3 regions of the Kitasatospora sp. NPDC087271 genome follow, and region 1 is predicted to be linked to each of the others. Evidence: riboswitches for the same ligand, from Rfam matches in the RefSeq annotation. Region 1 holds a riboswitch; each other region holds the start of a gene.
The links. Region 1 has a riboswitch for cyclic di-AMP ahead of ACIO9K_RS06755 (M23 family metallopeptidase). Riboswitches for the same ligand answer to the same signal wherever they lie in the genome.
Positions count from the first base shown of each region.

Region 2: it holds a riboswitch for cyclic di-AMP, as region 1 does, so the genes downstream of both, ACIO9K_RS26755 (LysM peptidoglycan-binding domain-containing M23 family metallopeptidase) here and ACIO9K_RS06755 (M23 family metallopeptidase) in region 1, are expected to answer to the same signal.
Region 3: it holds a riboswitch for cyclic di-AMP, as region 1 does, so the genes downstream of both, ACIO9K_RS00085 (transglycosylase family protein) here and ACIO9K_RS06755 (M23 family metallopeptidase) in region 1, are expected to answer to the same signal.

Region 1 covers NZ_JBIUYQ010000002.1:796,789-806,087, reverse strand. The annotation lists gene ACIO9K_RS06785 (hypothetical protein) at 526-1,686, shown strand; gene ACIO9K_RS06780 (GNAT family N-acetyltransferase) at 1,683-2,144, opposite strand; gene ACIO9K_RS06775 (hypothetical protein) at 2,181-2,933, opposite strand; gene ACIO9K_RS06770 (sensor domain-containing protein) at 3,033-3,773, opposite strand; gene ACIO9K_RS06765 (GNAT family protein) at 3,965-4,537, opposite strand; gene ACIO9K_RS06760 (hypothetical protein) at 4,580-5,569, shown strand; gene ACIO9K_RS06755 (M23 family metallopeptidase) at 5,630-6,463, opposite strand; cyclic di-AMP (ydaO/yuaA leader) riboswitch at 6,476-6,634, opposite strand; gene ACIO9K_RS06750 (alpha/beta fold hydrolase) at 6,980-7,807, shown strand; gene ACIO9K_RS06745 (TetR-like C-terminal domain-containing protein) at 7,878-8,447, shown strand; gene ACIO9K_RS06740 (PP2C family protein-serine/threonine phosphatase) at 8,669-9,299, shown strand, end outside.
Region 2 covers NZ_JBIUYQ010000018.1:32,316-41,614, forward strand. The annotation lists gene ACIO9K_RS26725 (NAD(P)/FAD-dependent oxidoreductase) at 1-10, opposite strand, end outside; gene ACIO9K_RS26730 (HipA family kinase) at 180-935, shown strand; gene ACIO9K_RS26735 (DUF3037 domain-containing protein) at 932-1,348, shown strand; gene ACIO9K_RS26740 (MarR family transcriptional regulator) at 1,448-1,903, shown strand; gene purB (adenylosuccinate lyase) at 2,041-3,471, shown strand; gene ACIO9K_RS26750 (MFS transporter) at 3,479-5,011, opposite strand; cyclic di-AMP (ydaO/yuaA leader) riboswitch at 5,324-5,506, shown strand; gene ACIO9K_RS26755 (LysM peptidoglycan-binding domain-containing M23 family metallopeptidase) at 5,509-6,468, shown strand; gene ACIO9K_RS26760 (DUF2470 domain-containing protein) at 6,739-7,458, opposite strand; gene ACIO9K_RS26765 (MFS transporter) at 7,638-8,852, shown strand; gene ACIO9K_RS26770 (RidA family protein) at 8,931-9,299, opposite strand, start outside.
Region 3 covers NZ_JBIUYQ010000001.1:12,530-21,828, reverse strand. The annotation lists gene ACIO9K_RS00105 (sugar ABC transporter permease) at 1-197, shown strand, start outside; gene ACIO9K_RS00100 (carbohydrate ABC transporter permease) at 238-1,143, shown strand; gene ACIO9K_RS00095 (glycoside hydrolase family 13 protein) at 1,181-2,899, shown strand; gene ACIO9K_RS00090 (LacI family DNA-binding transcriptional regulator) at 2,925-3,944, shown strand; gene ACIO9K_RS00085 (transglycosylase family protein) at 4,061-5,449, opposite strand; cyclic di-AMP (ydaO/yuaA leader) riboswitch at 5,436-5,596, opposite strand; gene ACIO9K_RS00080 (hypothetical protein) at 6,028-6,999, opposite strand; gene ACIO9K_RS00075 (DUF397 domain-containing protein) at 7,559-7,822, shown strand; gene ACIO9K_RS00070 (ATP-binding protein) at 8,202-8,723, opposite strand; gene ACIO9K_RS00065 (helix-turn-helix transcriptional regulator) at 9,142-9,299, shown strand, end outside.

The DNA.
Region 1 (9,299 bases):
TCCCCGGCACGGCGAAGGAACGTTCTGCCGCGAAGCCGCAACGGACCTGGGCCCCCGTCAGCGGAGACCGCCCGAACGACGGCGGCCTGGCGGGCCGCCCGCCGGGCCGCCGATAAATCCGTTGCCCTCCGGGCGATGGGCTGCCTATCGTGGCGGCACACTGAAGGGAGGTGATCCTGAATTGAGTTCCATCAGGATGCGTGAGGTGGCTGCTCGCTAGAGCCGCCCCTGCCTGCGCGGGGTGAGGCCTGAGGCCTCCGGCAGGCGAAATCCATAGCAGTCACCCGGCCCGCAGGCTCACCGGTACATCCCCGGTGCCTCGGCGCCAGGCCAGTGCACGGGCCGGCGCGGAGGAGCAGCCTGCGGGCTGTCTGCGTTCTCCACCGCTCTCCGGTGTCTTCCGCCGCTCTTCGCCGTCACCCGCGCCCCGTCCGGGGCGCCCCCGCGTCGTTCGCGTGGTGGGGCCGCAGCGCTAGAGTCGGCGCGGGTTCCGGAGCGGAGCCGCGCAGGCACAGGGGGTAGGCGATGGCGAAGGCCCGGCGGCGGAGCGGCACGACGCCCCTGCGGACGGCCCGGTGGGCCGCGACCGGGGTGCTGGCCGGGACGGGCCTGCTCGGGCTGCTGCTCTTCTCGCTCGGCCGGGAGCAGGCCTGGCAGGCGTTCGGCGGCGGGCTGGTGGTGGCCGGGGCCTCGACGGTGCTCGGCGGCGCGCTCGGCTTCCTGTTCGGGGTGCCCCGGGTGCGCAGCGGCAGCGGCGAGCCGCAGGGCTCGTACGCCCCGAACACCAACCTGGAGCAGGTGTCCGACTGGCTGACCAAGGTGCTGCTGGGCGTCGGGCTGACCCAGCTCGGCTCGCTCGGCGAGCGGCTGCACCAGCTCGGCACCGCGCTGGCCCCCGCACTGGGCGGGGGGGACGCCGCGGTGCCGTTCGCGGCGGCACTGGTGCTGTACTTCGTGGTCTTCGGCTTCCTGGCCGGCTGGCTGGTGACCAGGCTCGCGCTGCCGCAGGTGCTGACCGACGCCGACCAGGCCCTGGACCTCTTCCTCGCCGGGCAGGACCGCGACCGGCGGGGCGACAAGGTGGGCGCCGACGACCTGCGGGTCCGGGCGATGCAGCAGCTCGGCCTGCTGGGGGGCAGCGCGGAGCAGTCGGCCGCGCTCGCCGCGCAGTTGCCGCCCACCTCCTCGCCCTCGTCCGGGCCGGAGGGCGTGGTGGCCGAGGTCCGCTCGACGGCGCGGCGCTCGGCGCTGACCGCCGACCAGGTGCGGGCGCTGTACGCGGACGGCTCCGAGGGCCGCCGGATCCAGGCGCTCGCGCTGATGCAGGGCGACCCGTCCCTGGCCGACCTGCCGAGCCTGCTGGACGCGATCGAGCGTCCGCGCTCCGGCTTCGAGCAGTACCACGCGCTGCTGGCCGCCCGGGGCCTGCTCTCCCGGCTGCCCGGCGCCGAGGCGCAGCGGCTGCGGGACGCGGTGGCCGGGCAGTTGGTGCTGCCGGAGGGGATCCCGTACGGGTCGGACCGCAGCTGGCTGGCGGAGAAGATACTGTCCCGGCTGGAGGCGACGGCCTTCGTCCCGACGCAGCCGGCCCGACCCGCTGAGCCTGACCACCCGGGACAGCCGGTCCCACCCGCTCAGCCAGCTCAGCCCGTCCAGTCGGCTCCGTCGGCGGGCGACCCCAGCTAGCTGCCGAACTCCTCGACGGTGAAGCGCAGTTCGGGCTGCTCCCAGGGCGTCTTGACCTGCGGCGGGCGGGTGCCCGTGCGCTCGGCGCCCACCTGGAGGTAGAAGCCCTCGGCGGGCGGGTGGGAGACCACCTTGACCGAGGCGATCCCGGCGGCCCGGGCGCGCTCCAGCATGTCCGCGATCAGCTTTCGCCCGATGCCGAGCCCCTGGGCCTCGTCGGCGACGAACATGAGGTCCAGTTCGGCCGGTTCGCGGATCAGGCCGTAGAAGCCGAGCAGCCGGTCGGTGGTCGGGTCCGAGGCCAGGAACACCTCGTGCCGGGCGATGTACTCGGGGGTGACCCGGTAGCCGTCGATCATCGCCGAGTAGTGGCCGCGGTAGGCGGTGGAGGCCTGTATCAGCTCGGTGAGCCGGTCGGCGTCGGCCGCCCCGGCACGCCTGACGGTCGTCTCGTTCATGCGGGCGAGTATAGGGGCACTGACCAGGAGAGACCATTACTTTTCGGCAGCAGACCGGCGGCGGCGGTCGGCGGCCCGCAGGACCAGGACGCGGCGGGTGCGGCCGTCCGCGGCGCGGGGGAAGCGGCGGATCTCGCTGGCGACACGGCGCTCGCCGAGCGCGTACCGCAGCGGGTCGAGGTGGGCGCAGCGGAGGCCGTGCCCGTCGTGCAGCGGCTGGACGCGGACCTCGCCGTCCGGGGAGGTCACCCGGACGAGTTCCACCAGGGCGTCCAACTGCCTTTCGGGGCCGAACAGTTCGGGGTAGGCGAAGAGCAGGTAGCCGCTCAGGGTGAGCGCGAAGGCGCCGTCCGCGAACGGCAGCCGGGGCAGCGCGGCGGCCACGTACTGCTGCGGGTGCGCGGCCGAGTCGGCGGCGAACAGGCGGCGGGCGCGGTCCCAACTGCGCAGGTAGCGGTCCGGCCGGCAGGAGCGCGGTGACGGGTACAGGTGCGGACGGGCGGCCATCGCGGTGGCCATCGACGCCCGGGCCGCCAGCGCGTGGGCCGCGACCTCGGGTGCGGGGAGCGCGTACGCCGGGTCGGCGGCGATCACCCGGCAGCCGAGCCGACGCGCCTCGGCGGCCAGGCCGGCCGCACCGCCCGGGCAGTCCAGCACCGGGCCCGGCAGCGCGGCGAGCTGGGCCCGGGTGAGGTCGAACAGGTCGCAGTACTCGTCCAGCGGGCGGGAGGTGACCAGGATGTCCCGGCCCAGGGCGCCCGGGTCGGCGGGGGTGTGTGCGGCGGCCACCCGGCCATCCCAACACGGGCCGGCCCCACCCGCATCCGGAGCACGTCCGGGTGTGGGCGGGGCCGGGGAGGCGGGCGGGGCCGGGGAGGGCCGCGGGGTTCAGCGGCCGAGCAGGCCCTGGGCGGCGGCCCGGTTCACGTTGGTCAGGCCGCGGACCAGCTGGGCGGTGAGGATGATGAGCAGCACCCCGACCAGCGAGAGGCCGGCGATCTGCCAGGCCCCCTCGATGTAGTAGACGTGCTGGACGTTGTCGCTGTCGTAGAAGTCGAAGATCCGGTACCCGCGCCAGGAGGTGAAGGCCGGGAAGACCCAGTGGTAGAGCGGGTACAGCGCCATCGCCCAGCCGAGCAGCAGGAACACCAGCGACAGGACGAAGCTGAGGACCGCCCACGGGAACATCACCACCTGGTAGAACGCGGCCTTCCACCCGGCCGGGTCCGCCAGCCGCGCGGTGATCGCCCCCCAGGTGCCCGGGCGGGTCTGGCGCACCGGCGTCGGGGCGGGCACGTCCAGGGCCAGCATGCCGCGCACCCGGGCCCGCTCCATCCGGCCCATGCCGCGGGCGACGGTGGTCAGGAGGGCGAGGACGGGCAGGCCGAGGACGGTGACGAAGGTGCCGATCCCCATGCAGAACAGCACGATCGAGACGGAGAAGCCGATGACCGACAGCGGCAGGCCGGTGAGCGTGTAGCCGATCTCGCGGTAGTAGTGCCCGGAGAACGGCGCCCGCCAGACGGCCGGCGGCTCCTCGGTCCGGTGGGCCCGAGCGGGACGCGGGTCGTCGCCGTAACCACCGAGGACGTCCCACTCGCGGTCCTGCGCGCTTCGGCTGATGCTCATGTCCCGGCCCCGGTCCCTCGTTCTCGACTGCTGATGGCATCAGTCTGGTCGAACGGCGGGCCGGGGAGGATCCGGAGGCCTGGCGGATCGGGGGTGGGGTTAACCCCCCGGGCCTGACCCGGCAGGCCTGCCCCCAGGTCCGCGTCGGACGTCCACGCCGGACGTCCACGCCGGACGTGCACGCCGGGCCGTCAGCCGGTCGCGCCGCTCCACTCGTCGGCGAGCAGCGAGTACAGGTACGAGTCGGACCAGGCGCCGCCCTTGTAGAGGTCGTGCCGGACCCGCCCCTCCAGCTGGAACCCGAGCCGGAGGAGCACCTTGGCCGAGGCGGCGTTGTCCACGTCGACCCGGGCCGCCAGCCGGTGCACGCCGAGGGCCTCGAAGGAGAGCTCGCAGAGCAGGCCGGCGATCTCGCCCGCGTAGCCGCGGCCCCAGACGTCGCGGCCCAGCACGTAGCCGAGGTGGGCGGAGCGGTGCTTGCCGAGGGTGAGGGAGGCGTGGGCGATCGGCACGGCGTCCACCGGGTCCTCGGCGTCGTCGCGCCGGGTGACGGCCAGCCGGTAGGTGTCCCGTTCCGGCGCCATCGCCTCCTCCAGGTAGAGCTCGATCTGGTCGGCGCAGGTTTCACGGTCGCGCGGCTCGAAGGGGAGGTAGCGGGTGACCTCCGGGTCGCTGAACAGCCCGTACAGCGCGTCCACGTCGCCGACGGTGTGGTGATACTCGCGGATGGCCAGCCGGGGGCCGGTGAGTCGTACGGGGACCATGGCAGCCGACCCTACTCCCGGCCAGCGGTTACCGTTCGAGCTATGAACGACGAAGACCTGCGGCTCGCCCCGCGTACCAGGGCCTCCGACCTGCTCGCCTGGGCGGCGGAAGAGGACCGCGCCCCGGTGGCCGAAGCGCCGCTGCGCGCGGTGCTGGCCCTGCTGGAGCTGGGCGAGGGCAGGATGCACGACGGCTGGCCCGAACTGACCTCGAACGCGGTGGAGCACCTGCTGTACGAGCGGCTCTACCTGTACGTCCAACCCGAACCGGAGGCGGACCCGCTGGCGTACGGCGCCGCCGTCCGGCTGCTGACCGACCACCAGCGGGCCGCCAAGCGGCTCAACGCCAAGCGCCAGGAGCGGCTGCACGCCGAGGCCGAGTGGCAGGGCGAGGTCGCGGCCGGGCTGCTGCGCCGCGCCGACCTGGTGACCTGGCCCCGGCTGTACGCGCTGCTGCTGCACGCGTACGGGGCGGACGTCGCGGATCCGGAGGCGGTGCGGGAGTGGCTGACCGGCTTCCGGGAGCTGGCGCAGGAGGAGCGGCTGGCCGTGTTCGCCGCACTGGCGCAGACCGGCTGGCTGGACGAGGTGGACGAGCAGGGCTGGAGCCCGACCCGGGTGATCTCGGTCGGCATGGCCACCGACGGCGCGCGCCGGCTGCTGGAGCAGGGCCTGATGCGGCGCAGCTACCGCAACCTGGCCGAGCTGACCGCGCTGGGCCGGCCGATGCCGGACGAACTGGCCGGGGACTTCGGGGCGTTCGAGGAGGCCGCGGTGGAGGCCGCGCTCGACCTGTACGGGGAGTGGACGGTGCCCGGGCTGCCGCGACTGCTGGTGGAGGAGTTCCCGGACCTCGCGCCGGAGCCGGGGCAGGAGGAGATCGACGCGTACCTGGCCGGGCTGGCGCAGGAGGAGTTCGACGCCCGCCTGGAGGGGCTGGCGGGCCCGGCGCAGGAGGAGTTCGACGCGCACCCGGCGGAGCCGGCGCACCCGGCGGAGTCGGCGGAGTCGGCGGACCCGGCGCAGGAGTGACGCGGCGAAGCCCCGGCCGCGGTGCCTTCTGGTTCCGGCGGCCGGGGCTTCGCGGGTGCGTCAGGGGTTGAGGCCGCGCTGCTGGAACCAGGTCTCCGGGTCGACGGGGGCGCCGCCACCGGGGCGGACCTCCACGTGCAGGTGCGCGCCGGTGACGTTGCCGGTGGCGCCGACCTTGCCGATCTGCTGGCCGGAGCCGACCTTGCCGGAGCCCTTGATGATCGAGGAGAGGTGGCAGTACCAGATCTCGGTGCCGTCGGGCAGGGTCTCGACGATCCGGTAGCCGTACGAGCCGGACCAGCCGGCCGAGGTGATGGTGCCCTGGCCGACCGCGTAGACGGGGGTGCCGGTGTCGGCGGCGAAGTCCAGGCCGGTGTGCAGGTGGGCCCAGTAGCGGGCGCTCTGGCCGTAGTGGGCGGTGAGGTGGTAGTCGCGCACCGGCAGGGTGAGGGCGGCGGCCTTGGCCCGCTCGGCCTCCTCGGCGGCCCGCTTGGCCTCGGCCTCCTTGGCGGCGGCCTTGGCCTCCGCCTCCTTCGCGGCCTGGACGCGGGCGTCCTCCTCGGCGGCGGTGCGCTGGCTGTCGGCCTGCAGCTGGATGCGGGCGGCGAGCGCGAGGCCGGGGTCGGCGGAGAGGGCGACCGGGGTCTCGTCCGGGGTCTCGATGGCGGGGGCGGCGGCCGGGGTGGCGGAGGCGAAGCCGGTGGCGCCCAGGGTGGCGGCGACGGCGGTGACGCCGAGCAGCGGGGAGGTCCCACGGACCTGACGCGGCATCCGGTGCCGGTTGGTCTCGGCCTCCGGGCCCGCGTACTCGGGGCCGTCCGGGCCGGGGTGGTCGAGGAGCCGGGTACCTGCTGCGAGGCCGGCCGGGTGTGCCGGAGTGTGCGTCGACGCCACGGAGGCGCGCTCCTTTCCTTCCTTCGCGCCTACCGGGTTAGCTGACGGGTTCGGAGCAGGAAGGTCTCCTACGGCCGGGCCGGAGCCCCGCCGATTCACCCCAAGGAACGTGGTTCCCCGGCTCCCTGACCTGCCCGGAGGCCGGTCGGCGGGATTAGGCGACGGCGCACGGTGCCGTCTGGGTACGGCGTTGACGACCGCGCTGCGTTATCAAACGTTAATCCTAGGAGGCCCTGATTCCAAGCCGTTCGCCCGGGACGACCGGAGACGGGCGGGGCACTCCGGGGCACGACGGGCGTTTTGTTCCCCTTGGGCACCCCTGCACCCCCTTGAGCACCGTTGACGCCACCTCACGTGATCGGACGTCAACGAACGACCCTTCATCCGCGCACTCCCCGCCGGCCTCCCCCGCTCCGCAGGGCGCGAGGGCTTGACGGCTAAGGCTATTAGCCTTAGCTTTACGGCTATCGGCGGCAGCGCCGAAGCCCCGCACCGGCAACCCTCCGGAGGCCCACCGTGAACGCCACCAGCGCCCCCACCACCCAGTACCTCGACGTCACCGGCGGCCGCCTCGCCTACGACGACACCCGACAGGGCGACGGCGCCCCCGTCGTGCTGCTCCCCGGAATGCTCGACACCCGCGCCGCCTACCGGCACCTCCGCCCGCTGCTGGCCGCCGCCGGCCGCCGGGTCGTCACCATGGACCTGCGCGGCTTCGGGGAATCCTCGATCATCTGGGACGACTACTCCCCCGCCGCCATCGCCACCGACGTCCTCGCCCTGCTCGACCACCTCGGCATCGACCGCGCCGTCCTGGTCGGCAACTCCTACACCGGCGCGACGGTCGTCAAGGCCGCCGGCGACGCCCCCGAGCGGGTCGCCGGCATCGCCCTGATCGACGCCTTCGTCGAGAACCCCCCGCCCGGCGCCCTCATGCGCGGCGCCCTCCGCGTCATGGGCTTCCTGACCGTCCACTCGCCCGCCTTCTGGGGCCTCTACCACCGCAAGCTGGCCTACCCGGGCGCCAAGCCCGCCGACTTCGACCCGTACGTGGCCGGACTCGTCGCCGCCATGCGCACCCCCGGCCGCAAGACCGCCACCCGCGGACACGTCAGCGGGGACTCCGCGCCCGTCGGCTGGACCGCGGCCGTGCGCTGCCCCTCGCTCGTCATCATGGGCAGCAAGGACCCCGACTTCCCCGAGCCGGAAGCCGTCGCCGACCGGCAGGCCGCCGCGCTCAACGCGCGGAAGGTCATGATCGACGGATCCGGGCACTACCCGATGGCCGACAACCCGCAGGCCACCGCCGGCGCCCTGCTGCCCTTCCTCGCCGAACTCGCCTGAGCCCCGCCCGCCCACGTCAGCCACGCCACGCCCCGCCACGTACGCCTTCCACCGACGGAGAGCCCACACCATGCCCCGAGTAGGACTCACCCCCGAGCAGGTCGTCGACCACGCCATCGCCCTCATCGACGAGCAGGGCGCCGACGCCCTCACCCTGGCCGCCGTCGCCGCCCGGGCCGGGGTCGCCACCCCGTCGCTGTACAAGCACGTCAGCGGCGGCCTCGCCGAACTGCGGCGGCTCATCGCCGTCCGGGTCACCGAGGAACTCGCCGACCGGCTCGCCGAGGCCGCCGTCGGCCGCAGCGGCGACGACGCCGTCGACACCGTCCTGCGCGCCTACCACGCGTACGCCACCGAGTACCCGCACCGCTACAACGCCCTCCCGCAGGCCCCGCAGCCGGACGACGACCTCACCCGCGCGGCCGGCCGGCTCGTCGGGGTGATCATCGCCGTCCTGCGGGAGTACGGCCTCGACGGCGCGGAGGCGATCCACGCCGCCCGCACCGTCCGCTCCGTCGCCCACGGCTTCGCCTCCCTCTCCATCGGCGGCGGCTTCCAGCTCGCCGAAGACCTGGCCACCACCCAGAGCCGCCTCATCACCCTCCTCACCACCGGGCTCCGCACCTGGCCCACCCCCTGAGACGCCGGCCACCGCACCGGCCGCGGCACGACCCGCCCGGTCTCCCCCGACGACGGAACGGCCGGCGCACCGGGTGAGGCGTGCGCGGGAAGTCGGACCCGCCGACTTCCCGTGCGGCGGGCAGGCAGCGGGCCTGGGGGTGGTGGGGGCGGACGGGTTAGTGTGGCCGGGCTGACTGGTGGTCATGACAGGGGACCACCGACCCCTTGGCGGAGGTCCACGTGCCCGCACCGATAGCGAGGGCGCGGCGGTGGTACCTGCGGCTGCTGGACGGGAACGCCCGGGCCGCGCGGTACGCGCTGGGGGTGCTGCTCGGGGTGACCGCGGTGCTGAGCGTGCTGCCGATCGTGCTGCCGTACAGCTGGCCGCCGTCGGCGCTGGTGCTGCCGCTGGTGGTCGGCGGGCTGCTGTTGCGGCGCGGGCAGCTGCTGGTGCTGGTGTGCGCGGCGCTGGCCGGCGGGGTGCTGGGGGCGGTGGTGCGGGATCCGCTCGGGGTGCGGATCGGGGTGACGCTGGTACTGGCCGCGACCGCGGTGACGGTGCTGGCCGCGAACCGGTTCCGGCACCGGCTGGGTCTGCGCGGGACCCAGGGCGATTCGATGCTGCTGGAGCTGGCCGAGCACACCCGGACGCTGGCCCGGCTTCCGGAGCGGCTGCTCGACTGGCACTTCGACAGTGCGCTGGCGCCGGCCGGCGACACCTCGTTCTCGGGTGACTTCCTGCTGTGCGCGCACCGCCCCGAGGAGGATCTGCTGGAGCTGCTGCTGGTGGACGTGTCGGGCAAGGGCAGCCGGGCGGCGGCCCGCTCGACGCACCTGTCGGGCGCGTTCGCGATGCTGCTGGGGCGGGTGC
Region 2 (9,299 bases), on a different contig from region 1:
GTCGTTCCATCGCTCATCCCTTTGCCGTGCAGGTCGTAACCGCGAAGGTCCCCATTGCTGTCCGCCACACTCGCACGGAGCAGCGGGGGCTGCCACCGGGGTGGGGCGGATGGTGGAGGGGTGGGACGGGGCGTACGGAGGGGAGGAGGTGACGGGTCGGCACCGATAGGCTGTCGGGCGTGCTCCCCGAGGTGACGGCGGTCCGTTATGTGACGCCACTGCGAGAAGGCGGCTCGATGCCGGGCCTGGTCGAGGCCGACGACCGGCGGCTGTACGCGCTGAAATGGGTCGGCGCGGCGCAGGGCCGGAAGGCGTTGGTGGCGGAGGTGCTGGCCGGGGAGTTGGGCCGGCGGCTCGGGCTGCCGGTGCCGGAGCTGGTGACGGTCGACCTGGATCCGGTGCTGGCCCGCAGCGAGCCGGACCAGCAGGTCCAGGACCAGATGCGGGCCAGTGGCGGGACCAACCTCGGGATGGCCTTCGTCAGCGGCGCGCTCAACTTCGACCCGCTCTGCTTCGAGGTGGATCCGGAGCTGGCCGGCCAGGTGCTCTGGTTCGACGCGCTGATCGGCAACGTCGACCGCTCCTGGCGCAACCCCAACCTGCTGGTGGCGACCGGCGGGCTGCGGCTGATCGACCACGGCGCGAGCCTGATCTTCCACCACCACTGGGCGGGCGCCGCCGCCTGGGTGCGCCGCCCGTACGACGCCTCCGACCACGCGCTGCTGCGGGCCCGGCCGGACCTGACGGCCGCCGACAAGGCGCTCGCACCGCTCGCGGAGGCCGCGATCGAGGGCGCGGTGGCGAGGATCCCGGAGGTCTGGCTGCTGGACGAGCCCGGCTTCGACTCGCCCGAGGCGGTGCGCGCCGCGTACCGCGCCCAGCTGACCGGTCGACTGGCCGGTCCGCGCGACTGGCTGCCGGAGGTGCCCGCATGACCGAGCCGAGGACGCCCGCGCTGCCGGCCGCCGTCGAGCTGCACGACTACGAGTACGCCGTGATCCGCGCGGTGCCGCGGGTGGAACGCGGCGAGTGCGTCAACGTCGGGGTGCTGCTGTACTGCCGCCAGAACGGGTACCTGGCCGCGCGCACGCACCTGGACCAGGCCCGGCTGCTGGCGCTCGACCCGGTGGCGGACGTGAACGGGGTGCGGCGGGCGCTGCACGGGATCGAGGCGGTGTGCGCCGGGGGCCCGCAGGCCGGCCCGGCGGCGGGGGACAGCCCGGGGCAGCGGTTCCGCTGGCTGACCGCTCCGCGCAGCGCGATCGTCCAGCCGGGGCCGGTGCACACCGGGCTGACCGCGGACCCGGATCCGGAGCTGCGGCACCTGTTCGATCAGCTGGTGCTCTAGGCTCTGTCGACCGGCCGGTGCCGCAGTTCCGGTCAAGCCGTCGACGGTTGCCGTGGTCAAAGCTTGAGTTGCTGAAGCACTTGGCCGTACGCTGACCCCATGGGTTCGACAGCGACGACGACCGTACCGACCAACGCCGAGTTGATGGAAGCGTTGGCCGCCGTCGGCGCCGCGTATTTCCAGGACTTCGCGGCGGCCGCGGCCCGGCACGGGCTCTCCTCCTCGCAGGCCAAGGCGCTCGGCGCGGTGCAGGAGCCGGTGCCGATGCGGGCGCTGGCCGGACGGCTGGGCTGCGACGCGTCCAACGTCACCGGGATCGTGGACCGGCTGGAGTCGCTGCGCCTGGCCCACCGGGAGGCCGCCGCCGGCGACCGCCGGGTGAAGATCGTCGTGATCACGGACGAGGGCCGGGAGATCCTGAACCGCATCCGTGGCGAGATGGCCCGCACCCACCAGGCGTTCGAGGCGATGACCGACGAGCAGCGGATCGCGCTGCACTCGATCTGCGCGCAGGTCCTGCCGGTGCTGGCCGGCCGGTCCGGCGCCGCCCAGTAGGCCGCCCGGCAGCGGGCCGCCCCGCGCCCGGCGGGAACCGTCGGGCGGGCCCGGTCGGAGCCGTCCGCTCCGGCCCGGGCCGGAGCCGCCCGATGCGCCGACGTTCCGGCTGACCTCGGCTGTTAGGCTTGCGAAGCGTGAGCGCGAAGCCCCAGATCCCCAATGTCCTGGCCTCCCGGTACGCCTCGGCGACCCTGGCCCAGCTGTGGTCCCCCGAGCACAAGGTGGTCCTTGAGCGCCACCTGTGGCTCGCCGTCCTGAAGGCCCAGCAGGACCTCGGTGTCGAGGTACCGGCGAACGCCGTCGCCGACTACGAGCGGGTGATCGACCAGGTCGACCTCGGCTCGATCGCCGCCCGTGAGCGGGTCACCCGCCACGACGTGAAGGCCCGGATCGAGGAGTTCAGCGAACTCGCCGGCCACGAGCAGATCCACAAGGGCATGACCTCCCGGGATCTGACCGAGAACGTCGAGCAGCTGCAGATCCGCCAGTCGCTGGAGCACGTGCGCGACCGCACGGTGGCCGTGCTGGTCCGGCTGGCCCGCCTGGCCGCCCAGCACTCCGAGCTGGTCATGGCCGGCCGCTCGCACAACGTGGCCGCGCAGGCCACCACCCTGGGCAAGCGCTTCGCGTCGATCACCGACGAGCTGCTGGTCGCCTTCCGTCGCCTGGAGGAGCTGATCGCCCGCTACCCGCTGCGCGGGATCAAGGGCCCGGTCGGCACCGCCCAGGACATGCTGGACCTGCTCGGTGGCGACACCGACAAGCTCGCCGAGCTGGAGCGCCGGGTCGCCGGGCACCTCGGCTTCGAGAACGTGCTGATCAGCGTCGGCCAGGTCTACCCGCGCTCGCTGGACTTCGAGGTGCTCACCGCCCTCGTCCAGCTGGCCGCCGCGCCGTCCAGCCTGGCCAAGACCATCCGTCTGATGGCCGGCCACGAGCTGGTCACGGAGGGCTTCAAGGAGGGCCAGGTCGGCTCCTCGGCGATGCCGCACAAGATGAACACCCGCTCCTGCGAGCGCGTCAACGGCCTGGCCGTCATCCTGCGCGGCTACGCCTCGATGACCGGCGAGCTGGCCGGCGACCAGTGGAACGAGGGTGACGTCTCCTGCTCGGTGGTGCGCCGGGTCGCGCTGCCGGACGCCTTCTTCGCCTTCGACGGCCTGCTGGAGACCTTCCTGACCGTCCTCGACGAGTTCGGCGCCTTCCCCGCCGTGATCGAGGCCGAGCTGGACCGCTACCTGCCGTTCCTCGCCACCACCAAGGTGCTGATGGGCGCGGTGCGCGCGGGCGTCGGCCGGGAGACCGGGCACGAGGTCATCAAGGAGCACGCCGTCGCCTCCGCGCTGGCGATGCGTGCGGGCGCCCGCGAGAACGAGCTGCTGGACCGGCTGGCCGCCGACGAGCGGATCCCGCTGGACCGGGCCGGGCTGGACGCGCTGCTGGCCGACCGGCTCTCCTTCACCGGTGCGGCCGGTGCTCAGGTCGCCGAGGTGGTCCGCCAGGTGGAGGCCGTCGCCGCCGCCTACCCGGAGGCCGCCAAGTACGCGCCCGGTGACATCCTCTGACGATTCGTCAGCCAGCTGAGGGCCCTGCCGCCGATCCGGTGGCGGGGCCCTCGTCCGTGTGGACGTGGCCCGGGTCGAGCGGCGGGGTGGTGCCGCAGGCCCACTCGCAGTCCGGCTCGGCCACCGGGCGGTCCACCGGCGCGAGCACGTTGCCGCGGACGGTGGCGAAGGCCGTCAGCCCGCCGGTGACCAGCAGCCCGGCGCAGATCAGCATCGCGGTGCGGAAGGCGGAGTCCACCGCGGACGGCACCCGGTAGGCGTCGCCGCTCAGCCCGGCGAGCGAGGGCAGCGCGGCGACCGCGAGCAGCCCGGCCGCGCGGGCGGCGGCGTTGTTGACGCCGCTGGCGATGCCCGCGTGCCGGACCTCGACGGCGGCCAGCACCGTCGCCGTCAGCGGCGCGACCAGCAGGGTCATCCCGCAGCCCAGCACCGTGACGGCGGGCAGCACGTCCGCCCAGTAGGAGGAGCCGGGGCCGGTGCGCAGCATCAGCAGCACCCCGGCGGCGCACAGCAGCGGACCGACGGTGAGCGGGATCCGGGGGCCGATCCGCTTGCCCAGCCGCCCGGCGCGCGCCGACAGGGTCAGCATCAGCACGGTGATCGGGACCAGGGCGAGGCCGGAGACCAGCGGGGAGAAGCCGGAGACGATCTGCAACTGCACCACCAGCAGGAAGAACACCCCGCTGAACGCCGCGTAGACGCAGAGGGTGACCAGGTTGACGGCGGTGAACAGCCGGGAGGAGAAGAGGCCGAGCGGCAGCATCGGCTCGGCGGCGCGGCGCTCGACCGCGATGAAGGCCGCGCCGAGCAGCAGGCCGATCGCGCCGGTGAGCCAGACCGCGGGGGACAGGCCCTCCCCGGCGGCGGTCAGCGCGTAGGTGATCGCGCCGAGGGCGAGCGCGGCGAGCAGCGCGCCGGGGACGTCGAAGCGGACGACGGCGCTCTCGTTCCGGCTCTCGGGGACGAACCGGGAGGTGACCGCGACCACGGCGGCCGCGAGCGGAAGGTTCAGCAGGAAGATCCACCGCCAGCCGGGGCCGTCCACCAGCCAGCCGCCGAGGAAGGGGCCGACCGCGGCCGACACCCCGCCGAGGCCCGACCACAGGCCGACCGCCGCCGAGCGGTCGTCCGGGTGGAAGACGGCTTGCAGCATGGCGAGCGAACCGGGGGTGAGCAGCGCCCCGCCGATGCCCTGGACGGCGCGGGCGGCGATCAGCACGTGGATGGTGGGGGCGGCGGCGCAGGCCGCGGAGGCGGCGGCGAACCAGAGCACGCCGATCAGGAAGACCCGGCGCCGGCCGTACCGGTCGCCGAGCGCGCCGCCGAGCAGGATCAGTCCGGCCAGGGTGAGCAGGTAGGCGTTGAGCGTCCACTGCAGGGACGCGAGGGAGGCGCCGAGATCGGTGCCGATGCGGGGCAGCGCGACGTTCACCACGGTGCCGTCGAGCATCGCCATGCTGGAGCCGAGCACCGTCGCGAGGAGGACCCAGCGTCCCCGCGAGGTGCCCAGGCGCAGTGTTCCTGCTTCGGAGGTGGCCACGGGCCGATCCTGCGCCCGTGGGGCGTACGTGACAAGGGTCACCGGGTGGCGTGTCGGTGGGTGCGCGGTGCGTGAGCGGGCGGGTGCGCAGCGGTGGCGGAATCGGCGCAGCGTCGTGGATCAGTGGCGCCGGGTGAATGGATTGTGCACGTACGGTGCGGCCGATCATTCGGAGGGTCACCGCAGCTCGGGGGGTTGTCGGCGGTTCAAGTGATCGACATTGCTTCACCCGAACGGATGGGTTTTAGTTCAGCGACCGCCCGGCCAGTCCGGACGGATCCACCGGGTGGAACGCCGAATCCTGCCGCTGCCCGGTGGCTCGCACCGAACTCTGTACGGCAGGAGCGGGGGACCCACAGGTAAGTCGCCGGACCGGAAACGGCACGCTTTCGCGTACCCGGATCCAGGGCCGGCTAGGGGTGAAGCCGCATGTGCGGCCGGGCAACTCCAGCCCGAACCCGACAGCTCACCTCGCAGGCGTCGGAGAGGAAAATTCCATGCCTGCACAGGCTCGTCGTATCGCCCTGCCCCGCGCCGCCCGCATCGGGATCGCCACCGCCGTCACCGGTGTCTCCTTCGCCCTGCCGCTCGTCACCGCGATGAGCGCCCAGGCCCACCCCGCGCCGGCCGCCGCGGTCACCGCAGCCCCGGCCGCCGCTCCCGCCGACCAGGCCCAGGCCTCGTCGCAGGAGAGCTACCGCGTCGTCAGCGGTGACACCCTGTCCCGGATCGCCGACGCCCAGCACGTCGACGGCGGCTGGCAGGCGCTGTACGACCACAACCGCGAGGTCGTCGGCGGCAACCCGGACCTGATCTTCCCCGGTCAGCGGCTCGTGATCGCCGGCCAGGCCGCCCCGGCCAAGCCCGCTGCCCCGGCGAAGCCCGCCCAGCCGTCCGCCCAGGACGCCGCGCCGGCCACCACCGCCGCCAAGCCGCAGGCCCAGCTGGAGGTCCGGACCGAGGCGGCCAAGCCGTCCGCCCAGCTCCAGACCCAGCTGCAGACCGCCGCGCCGTCCGCCACGGTCAGCACCGTCCCGGTCGCCGCCGCTTCCGCCTTCGTCGCCCCGCTGGCCAGCCCGAAGCTGGGCACGGCCTACGGCGTGGCCGGCTCGATGTGGGCCTCCGGCCACCACACCGGCCAGGACTTCGTCGCCTCCACCGGCACCCCGCTGCGCGCCGTCGGCAACGGCGTCGTGGTGAAGGCCGGCAACGGCGGCGCCTACGGCAACGAGGTCGAGATCAAGCTCGCCGACGGCCACTACGCCGAGTACGCGCACCTCTCCTCGATCGGTGTGAAGATCGGTCAGGCCGTCAAGGCCGGACAGCAGATCGGCCTCTCCGGCGCGACCGGCAACGTGACCGGCCCGCACCTGCACTTCGAGATCCGCAACGGCTCGGAGTACGGCTCGGACATCAACCCGGTCGCCTACCTGCGGGCCCACGGCGTCGCGCTCTGACCCGTACCGGATGTACCGGATGTACCGGATGTGCCGGATGAGGAACCACCGCTGCTACGGGGCGAATCGACCGCCCGGGATGGTCATGTCGGGTGACCGCTCGACCGGGTGATCGCCGCAGCAGTGGACATGGGCGCGGGACACGCCCAGGCCGGCCCGGCTCGCGAGACTTCTCTCGCGAGCCGGGCCGGCCGCTGTCGTTTCCGGGCCTTGGTGGGTGCCCCCAAGGCGAATTGACGATGCGTCAGGCCGACGCTCTGGTGGGCCGGTTCAGAGCCGGTGGGCGGGCAGCCCGTGCTGGGCGGCGGTCAGCAGCTCGTGCATCCGCTGCCCGAAGTCCTCGGTGTCGGCGGCCGGTTCGGGGAAGACCAGGCGGACGTCGCGGTGGCCGTGCGGGTGGTCCAGGCGCAGGACCAGGCCGTGGCGGTCCAGGGCGAGCGGGCGGACCTCCGGGTGCTGGGCGAGCAGGTCCGGGTCGAGCAGCCGGGTGAGGACGGCGAGGGCGTCGGCGTGGTCGTCGGCGAGGTGGGTGAGCATGGCGGCCTCGTAGCGGGCCAGCGGGTCGGGCGCGGCGAGGGCGAGGTCGCCGGCGGTGAGCGCGCCGGTGCCGTACGGGGTGGCGAGGACGGCGTGGGCGACGTCCACGCGCAGGTGGACGCTGAGGCCGTCGTCGGCGAGGTGGGCCAGGTGCAGTCGGCCGGCCAGGGTGAGGCGGGCGCGGATCCGGTCGCGGACGGCGACGGGGGAGATGTCGGTGACGTCCAGGACGACGGCGAGTCCGTCGGTGGCGCGGGCGGCGGCGGTGGCGAGCGGGTCGCCCAGCGGGGCGCGCAGGCGCAGCCGGGAGCCGTGGACGGAGACCGGGGTGTCGAGGTCGTGGTGTTCGCCGCAGGCGCGGACGGTGAGCGAGGAGGTCGCGCTGAGCAGGCTCTGGACGCGCTCGGCGGTGGTGGGTTCGGGCACCTCGGCGTCGCCGGCGGGCAGGCTCATGACGGACCTCCAGTTAGTTAGGTGAGCCTAACCTAATCTCCGCTCGGGGGTGTGGCAAGTGGCGTGGCCGGGATCGCTGTCATCAGGGATAGATGGCGCTTGCAAGTACCTGCGGGTGTCTCGTATTGTCGACGCTGGTAGTTGCATGCGCAACGGTTCTCTCTGGAAAGCGGTCCCTCATGCCCCTCGCGCTCCTGGCGCTGGCGATCAGCGCCTTCGGTATCGGCACCACCGAGTTCGTGATCATGGGCCTGCTGCCCGAGGTCGCCGGCGACTTCTCGGTCTCCATCCCCACCGCCGGTCTGCTGATCTCCGGCTACGCGCTCGGCGTCGTGGTCGGCGGCCCGCTGCTCACCATCCTCGGCACCCGGGCCCCCCGCAAGGGCATGCTGCTGACGCTGATGGGCCTGTTCGTGGTGGGCAACCTGATCGCGGCCGTCGCCCCCGCCTTCGGGCTGCTGATGATCGGCCGGATCGTCAGCGCCTTCGCGCACGGCGCGTTCTTCGGCATCGGCTCGGTCGTCGCCGCCGACCTGGTCGCCCCGCACAAGCGGGCCGGCGCCATCGCCCTGATGTTCACCGGTCTCACCGCCGCCAACGTGCTGGGCGTCCCGATGGGCACCCTGCTCGGCCAGCACTTCGGCTGGCGCTCCACGTTCTACGTCGTCGCCGGGCTCGGCCTGCTCGGCCTCGCCGGGATCGCGGCGCTGGTGCCCGTCCAGCCGAGGGCGGGCGCCGCCCGGCTCGGCCCCGAACTGGCCGCCTTCCGGACCCTGCGGCTCTGGCTCGCGCTCGCCATGACCGTGCTCGGCTGGGGCGGCATCTTCGCGATGTTCACCTACATCACGCCGATGATGACCGAACTGGCCGGCTTCGCCCCGAGCAGCGTCACCTGGCTGCTCTTCCTGTTCGGCGTCGGCCTGTTCGTCGGCAACCTGCTGGGCGGCTGGTTCGCCGACCGCGCGCTGATGCGCAGCCTCACCGTGATCCTCGCGGTGCTCGCGGTGCTGCTGTTCGCCTTCACCTTCGCCGCGCACAGCAAGCCGGCCGCGATCGTTCTCATCCCGCTGATCGGGCTGTTCGGCTTCGCGACCGTCGCGCCGCTGCAGAAGCGGGTCATGGACCAGGCGGCGGGCGCGCCGACGCTGGCCTCGGCCGCCAACATCGCCGCGTTCAACCTGGGCAACGCGCTGGCCGCCTGGCTCGGCGGGCTGGTCATCTCCGGCGGCCTCGGCTACGACGCGCCGAACTGGGTGGGTGGGCTGCTCACCGCGGTCGCCCTCGGTGTGACGGTGTTCGCGGCGGCGCTGGACCGGCGCGGCGCGGCGGGCGAGGGGAGGGTCGTGGCGCGCTCGGGCGCCCCGGCCGAGCAGGGCGTGCCCGCGGGGCGGTGAGCGAGGGGGGGCGGCGGAGGGCCCGGACGCCTGGTGCGCGTCCGGGCCCTTGCGGTGGTCAGGCCGCTCGACGGTGTCTCAGGCGACGACGGCCTGGGCGTCGATCTCGACCAGCATCGGCTCCTGCGGCAGCTCGACGAAGATCGTGGTGCGGCAGGGCTTCACGCCGCCGGGCTTGATGTTCTCGTCGATGAACTCGGCGTACACCTCGTTCATCAGCGGGAAGTCCGCCCGCTTGGTGAGGTAGACCCGGAACATCACCACGTCCTCGATGGTGGCCCCGCCGGCCTCGACGATCGCCTTGACGTTCTCCAGCGTGCGCCGGGTCTGCGCCTTCACGTCGCCGTGGTACAGGTACTCGCCGGTCGCCGGGTCCTGCGGGCCCTGGCCGGAGACCTGGAGGATCGGGCCCTTGCGGACGCCCTGGGAGAACATCCAGGCGGGGGC
Region 3 (9,299 bases), on a different contig from region 1:
TCATCTTCCTGCTCTTCGGCACCGGTGCGCCCGACGCCCAGCTGCTGGTCACCTGGGCCTACCGCCTCGGCTTCGGCCAGATCCCCCGGGACTACGCGCAGTCCGCCGCCTACGGCGTGATCCTGCTGTCCATCCTGATCGTCTTCACCGCCTTCTACCGGCGCTGGCTCGCCCGCAACGAGCAGGCCAACGGCTGAGGCCCCGGACCCAGTTGACCCACGAAGGCAGGTACCCCCGATGAGCACCACCACCGAACTCCCCACCCCCGCGACGACCGTGGCCCCGGCCGCCCGGCCGGCCAAGGTCCGCCGGCGCGGTGAGAGCAGCCTGCTGGCCAGGGCGCTGTCCCACGGCACCCTGATCGTGGCCGGCCTGATCGCGCTGTTCCCGGTGGCGTGGATCCTCTTCGTCTCGCTCGGCCCGGACAAGACCGACTACCTCCACCCCGGCGCGATCCTCGACAAGCTCACGCTGTCGAACTACCACCACGTGCTGTTCGACACGGACTTCTTCACCTGGTTCGGCAACGCCCTGCTGGTCTCCGGCGTCACCACCGTGTTCGGCGTCCTGGTCGCCGCCACCACCGGCTACGCCGTCTCCCGGATGCGCTTCCCCGGCCACCGGCCGCTGATGTGGTCGCTGCTGGTCACCCAGATGTTCCCGATCGCGGTGCTGATCGTGCCGATGTACACGATGCTCTCCGACCTCGGCCTGCTGGACAGCTACCTGGGCCTGATCCTGGTCTACTCGACCACCACCGTGCCGTACTGCGCGTGGCTGCTGAAGGGCTACTTCGACACCATCCCGGTGGAGATCGACGAGGCCGGCCGGGTCGACGGGCTCAGCCCGTTCGGCACCTTCTGGCGGCTGGTGCTGCCGCTCGCCCGCCCGGGCCTGGCGGTGGCCGCCTTCTACTCCTTCCTCACGTACTGGGCCGAGGTGCCGTTCGCCTCCACCTTCATGCTCAGCTCCGACAAGTACACGCTGGCCGTGGGCCTGCAGACCTTCGTCAGCGAGCACGACGCCCAGTGGAACCTGATGGCCGCGACCGCCGTGCTGATCGCGATCCCGTCGGCAGCCTTCTTCTACCTGGTGCAGCGCCACCTGGTCACCGGTCTGACAGCCGGTGCCTCCAAGTCGTAACGCTCCTCGCTCCTCTAGTCCCCAAGGGATACCGTCCATGACCCAGAACCTGGCCGACACCTCCCGGCCTGCCGCCGACGCCGCCGCCCACGAGGCGGTCACCCCGGCTCCTGCGACTGGCGGCGCGTCCAGAGGCTGGTGGCGGGACGCGGTCATCTACCAGGTGTACCCGCGCAGCTTCGCCGACTCCAACGGCGACGGCATGGGTGACCTGCCCGGCATCCGCAGCCGCCTGCCGTACCTGCGCGACCTCGGCGTGGACGCGGTCTGGCTCTCGCCGTTCTACGCCTCGCCGCAGGCGGACGCGGGCTACGACGTCGCCGACTACCGCGCCGTGGACCCGATGTTCGGCAGCCTGCTGGACGCCGACGCGCTCATCCGGGACGCCCACCAACTGGGGCTGCGGATCATCGTCGACCTCGTCCCGAACCACTCCTCGGACCAGCACGAGTGGTTCCAGCGCGCCCTGCGCGAGGGCCCCGAGTCCCCGCTGCGCGAGCGGTACCACTTCCGCCCCGGCAAGGGCGAGAACGGCGAACTGCCGCCCAACGACTGGGAGTCCATCTTCGGCGGCCCGGCCTGGACCCGCAGCGAGAACCCGGACGGCACCCCCGGCGACTGGTACCTGCACCTGTTCGCCCCCGAGCAGCCCGACTTCAACTGGGAGAACCGGGCCGTCGCCGACGAGTTCCGCTCGATCCTGCGGTTCTGGCTCGACATGGGCGTCGACGGCTTCCGCATCGACGTCGCCCACGGCCTGGTGAAGGCCCCCGGCCTGCCCGACCTCGGCGGCTCGGACCAGCTCAAGCTGCTCGGCAACGACGTCATGCCGTTCTTCGACCAGGACGGCGTGCACGAGATCTACCGCAGCTGGCGCAAGATCCTCGACGAGTACCCGGGCCAGCGGATCGGCGTCGCCGAGGCCTGGACCCCGACCGTCCAGCGCACCGCCAACTACGTGCGCCCCGACGAGCTGCACCAGGCATTCAACTTCCAGTACCTGGGCACTGGTTGGGACGCCGCCGCGCTGCGCGAGGTGATCGACGTCTCGCTCGACTCGATGCGCCCGGTCGACGCCCCCACCACCTGGGTGCTGTCCAACCACGACGTCACCCGGCACGCCACCCGTTTCGCCAACCCGCCCGGCCTCGGCACCCAGATCCGCACGCCCGGCGACCGCGAGCTCGGCCTGCGCCGCGCCCGCGCCGCCACCCTGCTGATGCTCGCGCTGCCCGGCTCCGCGTACATCTACCAGGGCGAGGAACTCGGTCTGCCGGACGTCACCGACCTGCCGGACGAGGTCCGCCAGGACCCGTCGTTCTTCCGCAAGGCCGGGCAGGACGGCTACCGCGACGGCTGCCGCGTCCCGATCCCGTGGTCCGGCACCGAGGCCCCGTACGGCTTCGGCCCGGTCGCCGGCGGGCCGTCCTGGCTGCCGCAGCCGGCCGAGTGGGCCGCGCTGAGCGTCGAGGCGCAGACCGGCGACCCGGCGTCCACCCTGGAGCTGTACCGCAGCGCGCTCGCCGTCCGCCGTTCCCAGGACGACCTCGGCGCCGGGACGGCCGTGGAGTGGCTGGAGGGCCCCGAGGGGACCCTGGCGTTCCGCCGCGGCTCCTTCGTCTGCACCGTCAACGCCACGGACGCGCCGGTCCGGATAGCGGCGCCCGGAAAGCTGCTGCTCTCCTCGGTGGAACTGGTGGTCGACGGCGGCGAGACGGTGCTCGCGCCGGACAGCACCGGCTGGTGGGCGGTCTGACGTGGTTGCAATAGGCTCTGGGACCGTGACTACGGCGCGACTCTCAGACATCGCGGCGCAGGCGGGGGTCAGCGAAGCCACCGTCTCCCGCGTACTCAACGGCAAGGCGAACGTCTCCGCCGCCACCCGGCAGACCGTGCTGGCGGCGCTCGACGTGCTCGGCTACGAGCGGCCGACCCGACTGCGCCAGCGCAGCGCCGGCCTGATCGGGCTGATCACGCCGGAGCTGAGCAACCCGATCTTCCCCGCACTGGCCCAGGTGATCGAGCAGGTGCTCAGCCGGCACGGGTACACCCCGGTGCTGTGCACCCAGACGCCGGGCGGGTCCACCGAGGACGAACTGGTCGAGATGCTGGTCGACCGGGGCGTGGCGGGCATCGTCTTCGTCTCCGGGCTGCACGCCGACTCCACCGCCGACCACGACCGCTACGCCCGGCTGACCGGGCGAGGGGTGCCGTTCGTGCTGATCAACGGCTACAGCGAGCGGATCGACGCGCCGTTCATCTCGCCGGACGACCGGGCCGCGATGTGGATGGCCGTCCAGCACCTGGCCGAACTCGGGCACGAGCGGATCGGGCTGGCGGTCGGGCAGCGGCGGTACGTGCCGGTGCTGCGCAAGATCGAGGGCTTCACGGCGGCGATGCGCGAGGTGCTGGGACGGAGCCAGGAGGAGGCCGAGGAACTCGTCCACCACACGCTGTTCAGCGTGGAGGGCGGGCACGCGGCGGCCGGCGCGCTGCTGGACAAGGGCTGCACGGCGATCGTCTGCGGCAGCGACATGATGGCGCTCGGGGCGATCCGGGCGGTGCGGCAGCGTGGGCTGTCGGTGCCGCACGACGTCTCGGTGGTCGGCTTCGACGACTCGCCGCTGATCGCCTTCACCGAGCCGCCGTTGACCACGATCCGCCAGCCGGTCGAGGCGATGGCGACCGCGGCGGTGGACGCGCTGCTGGAGGAGGTCGGCGGAAACGCCGTCCAGCGCGGGGAGTTCATGTTCCAGCCGGAGCTGGTCATGCGCGGGTCCACGGGGGCCTGCGCGCGCTGAGGACGGTCAACGGACGGGCCCCGGAGAGCAGTTGCTCTCCGGGGCCCGTCGTGTGCCACCAGGGTGCCGGGTCAGCCGTCAGTTGTCGGCTGTCACCCGTCGGTCGTGGGTCGTGCTCAGACCCGGCCGGCGAAGTCCGGCGCCCAGTTGGCGACGGTCTGCAGGCGCACGCCCGAGCTCGGGTTGGCGGCCTCGACGTACTGGCCGCCGCCGATGTAGATCGCGACGTGGTAGACGCCGGAGTTCTGGCCGTTGTTGGACCAGAACAGCAGGTCGCCCGCCTGCAGGCTGTCCAGCGAGACGCGGGTGCTGGCGGCGGCCTGGTCGGCGGCGACGCGCGGGACGGAGACGCCCGCGGCGCGCAGCGCGGCCTGGGTCAGGCCGGAGCAGTCCCAGCCGCCGTTGCCGGTGCCGCCGTAGACGTACGCCTGGCCGACCTTCGACTGGGCGAAGGAGACCGCGGCGGCCATGCTGCCGGTGGCGGCCGGGGTCTGAGCCGGGGTCTGAGTCTGGGCGGCCGGCTTGGAGGCCGGCTTGGTGGCCTGGGCCTGGGGTTGGGCGGCCGGCTTGGCGTTCGCGGCAGCGCCGTTGGAGGTCTGGCCGGACTTCTGCGAGCGGTCGAACCAGGTGAAGTCCGAGCCGGACGTGGCCGACGAGCCGGAGCCGGACCGGTCGGCCTGAGCCGACTGCTGGGCCTGGCCGCCGTCCTTGAACGAGAGGCGCTGGCCCGGGTAGATGCTGTCCGGACCCTCGGTCAGGGTGCCGCGGTTGAGTTCGTACAGCCGCTGCCAGCCGCCCTGGAGGTTGTGCTTGTCGGCGATCGAGGACAGCCAGTCGCCGGAGGCGACGGTGTAGTCGTCGGCCTGGGGCTGGGCGCTGTTCCGGGCCTGGCTCTGGCCCTTCTGGGCCGAGGTGCCGTTGGTGGAGTCGGCGGGGGCCTGCGCCTGGTCCTGGGCCGGTGCGGCCGGCTTGGCGGGCTTCGCGGCCGGGGCCGGGGTCTGCGCGGGCTTCGCGGCCGGGGCGGCCGGCTTCGCGGCGGGCTTGGTGGCGGTCGAACCGGCAGCCGAGCCGGTGGTCGAACCGGCCGAGGTGTCGACGGCGGCCGGGGCGCCGCCCTTGGTCAGGCCGGCCTGGACCGAGCACACGGGCCAGGCGCCGGGGCCCTGCGAGGCGAGGACCTTCTCGGCGACGGCGATCTGCTGGTCCTTGGTGGCCTGGTTGGCCTGGGGGGCGTAGGCGGTGCCGCCGAAGGCGGCCCAGGTGCTGGAGGTGAACTGCAGTCCGCCGTAGAAGCCGTTGCCGGTGTTGATGCTCCAGTTGCCGGTGCTCTCGCACTGGGCGACCTTGTCCCAGGTGGCGACGGAGGCGGCGGAGGCGGTGCCGGAGGTGAGGCAGGGGATGGTGAGGCCGACGCCCGCGACGCCGACGGCGGCGATCACGCGTCGGGTACGACTGGACAGACGGGTGCCGTTGGTGGGCAGCATGAAGACGCAGTCCTCTCCCACGCCTGCGAGGTGAGCTGTCGGATTCGGGCTGGAGTTGCCCGGCCGCGCTGTGGGCGCGGCTTCACCCCTAGCCCTGGATCGTTCCGGGGAACGGTCCGGGGCGACTTACCTGTGGGTCCCCCGCTCCTGCCGTGGTGCGTTTTCGCGCTGCCAGGACATCCGACGGCAGGACTCGGCGTCGCGGATGAACTGGGTTCGTGTGGCCACGAACGGGGAGCACGTTAAGCAGACTTAAGTTCAAACTGCAAACACCTGTGACGCGCATCACGGTTTGACGAGAACGGTCGTTCCCCTCGCTTTTCATGATCGGAAATGACCGATTTCCGGCAACCCCGCGAAGGGTGCGCGCAACTGTCTGCGCTTCAGGAGGCGGGTGACGGTGGGTCGGGTCGCCCGGGGGCCCGTCCGTCGGGAGGGCGGCGTGTCCGCACTGTGGTCGTCGGGGGATGTGTCGAGCGATGGTGAACAAATATGGACAGAACAGACATCGCACCTATTCGTTCTTTAACTCCCTTACGGGACAAGCGGGAAGGGCCCGGAACGTAGCCGTTCCGGGCCCTTCCCGCGTGCGGTGACCGCTACTGCTGGCCGGCCGACTCCTCGGCGGCGGCGTGAGCGGCGTGACCGCCCCGGCCGGAGTGGTCGGCGTAGGTGCCCTCGGCGGCCTCCGCCGCCTCGGCCTCGGCCTGCGCCAGGGCCTCGGGGGAGGGCGCCGGCAGCGCGGCCAGGTAGGTGGAGGCGATCAGCTGGCCGACCGTGGGGTAGGCGCCCAGCGGCGCCGCGGACGGGCAGCCGGTCTCCTCGGCGGCCGTGGCGAGCAGCTCGGAGTCGGCCTCCGGCCCGATCACCAGCGGGGCCAGCGCCGGGCGCTGGGAGCCGGTCTCCTTGAGGTGGTTGACGGCCGCGGCGACCGAGCCCGGCACGTCGAGCGCGGCGGGCACGACCGGGACGGCCAGCCGGGCCGCCAGCAGGACACCGGTGATGCCGGCCGCGGCGGCGGCCTCCTCGCCGCCGACGGTGGTCAGCACGACGCCGTCCGCGGCGGTCGCGATGGCGAACAGCCGGGCCCGGTCGGCACGCGCCAGGCCGGCCTCGGACAGGCGCACGTGCACGGCCTCGGCGAGCAGCGGGTGCGGGCCGAGCACGTCGGTGACGGGGGCTCCGTACTCGGCGGCGAGGGCGTGGAGTTCGGTCAGGAATCCGTGCGGGCCGGGTACCAGCGGCACCAGGACCGGCGCGGGCAGGCCGGCCTCGGCGGCCATGGCCAGCAGTTCGGCGACGGTGCGGTCGTCGCTGTCGGCGCCCTGGGCGGCTTCGCCCGGGAGGTAGCCGACGGCGGTCTGGATGCCGCTCTGCTCGCTGCGGACGATCGACAGCAGCTCCTCGACGACCGAGCGGGACTCGGGCCCGGCGGTCGCGGGCACGGCGAGCACCAGGGCCGGGGATCCGGCCGGGATCTCGGGGCGCTCGGGGCGACGGTGGCGCCCCCGCGCACGGGAGCCTGGAGTGCGGACGGGCAGTGGCGCGCCCGGGATGGCTGCGGTGCTCATGCCGGAGATCGTAGGACATCGGCCCGTCAGGCCTGCATTCGGCTGCCGTTCGAGTTTCACGTGGTCATGGCGGGTGCGCCGCGCTCCCGTCGTGTCCGTCCGGGCGGTTTGCCCGCAATCCGGACATATCTCACCCAGCCTTCGAGCGATCACCGCTGGTTGCCCTGACGTGTCCGACGGGGCGTCGAGTTGCTTCTGTGGCGCGTGAGATGTCTCACAGCCAGGAGGTCGCCTGACGGAGGGTCACGAAGGCGCGACTCCGGGCGCCTGAAGATCAACATTCAGCGGGGAGCCGCTCACGGCCGGTTATCGAGAATCTGGCGATTCACTCGGCTATGTCCGTTTACGTACCGTCAGGAGAAGGGTCCGTGAAGAGTTCAGAACTGCCGGTGAAAGGCCTCGTGCACCTGCAATGTCCCGTGCTGATGCACGTGCACAGCAGCTATCATCGCGTCAAGTGAGGCGTTGTGCCGGGCCGGTACGGGGCCGGTCCGTTCGTTCGGCGGGTGCCGGGAGCGCCGCGCTGGACGACCACTCCGGAGCTCTTCGGGAGATTTCTATGCACGACTCGCAGGACACGTACGGCTCGTACGACACCTACAACGGGATGGCGGCCGCCGACCTCAAGGGGGTTGTCTGGCAGAAGAGCCTGCACAGCAACTCCCAGGGGAACTGCGTCGAGTTCGCGGCCCTGCCGGGGGGCGATGTGGCGATGCGCAACTCGCGCTTCCCGGAAGGTCCGGCGCTCATCTACACCCGGGCCGAGATCGCCGCCCTGCTGCTGGGGGCCAAGGACGGGGAGTTCGACCACCTGGCGGTCTGACCGGCCGTCGTCCTGCCATCGGGGGGCCGTCGTGGGTACTGACACCGCGACGGCCTTTGTCTTGTCCGGGGCCGGTCCGGGGCCACACGACGGGCGCTCTCGCGACGGGCGTTCTCGTGGCCGACCGCGCGCAGGTGCGGCGGGTGGTCCCGCGCACGGTTGGGGGCCCGGACGTGGACGGGAGTCGGGCCGCCGGGGTGCCCGGCCGTCGGTCCGGCCGGCTCGTCCGGGAGGCAGGCCCGGGAATCGTCGTGGGAATCGCCCTGAGGGCTGGGCCGGAGCCCGTGGCGCACCTGTGCCAGGCCCGTCGATCCGCTCCGCGGAGCCCGGGGTGCGGTCCTCCCGGGGCCTCCCTCGGCCGGCCGCGCGCCGCCTGGCGCTAGGCCGAGCGCCGGTGCCGTCCACCGAGTTCGGAACCGGTGGCCGGCTCCGCCTCGAACAGGGCCCAGACCACCTTGCCGCTGCCCAGTGGGTGCCAACCCCAGGAGCGGCTGAAGGACTCCACCAGGTGCAGTCCGCGGCCGGACTCGGCGACGAAGTCCGCCTCCCGGGCGACCGGGCCGATGCAGCTCGGGTCGCTCACCGCGCAGACCACCTGGGGAGAGCGGTGGACCAGGCTTATTCGGATCGGCAGCCGTCCCTCAGGGGTCGGCTGTATGGGAAAGTCGTACTCGCCCTGGACGCCACCCGCAGGGTCGGGCCGTGCGCCGATCGCATGCCGCAGTGCGTTGGTCACCAGCTCCGAGGCCACCAGCGCGACGTCGTCGAACAGCTCCATCAGGCCCCAGCGCTGAAGAGAGGTTCTGGCGAAGTCGCGCGCGGTTCTGACGGCTTCGAAGCGAGGAGCGAGCGTACAGGTGACCACATGGGGGTCAACCGCCAAAGCCGTACCGGTGCTCATGAAGAGCTCCTCCCATAAGGGGGCGGACACGGCTGGACCCGCCGGGGTCATGCCGGTCACCTCCGACTCGCTCGGCCGCTCGGCCGCCCCCTCGACCAGCGCGCGCGCACACGAACCCCCGGTGGCGCGGGGGAACGCTGCCGGGTCGGTGCACGGAGTCGCGCGTGGGGTCGACGCGGAGCCCGCGGGAATGCCAGGGATGTGCAGGTGCACGTGCACCATGGTGGTGTGCGCTCACTGCAGATGCAAGAGTCGATTCACGTGCAGTCGCACTATTGGCATATGCAAGCGCCGGATGCACGTGCATCCTGGTGTGTGGAGTGTGGAACTGATAGGAACATCCGTCAGTATCGGCACCGTGAGCGCTCAACTGATGGCAGACTGTGCGCTGTTTGCCCTAGGTGGAGGTTTCGACCGCATGACCACAGTTCAGCCGGGCGGCGGCTCGATGGTCCGCCGGATCCTCCTCGGTTCTCAGCTGCGTCGCCTGCGTGAGACGCGCGGCATCACGCGCGAGGACGCCGGCTACGCGATCAGGGCCTCGGAGTCCAAGATCAGCCGCATGGAACTCGGCCG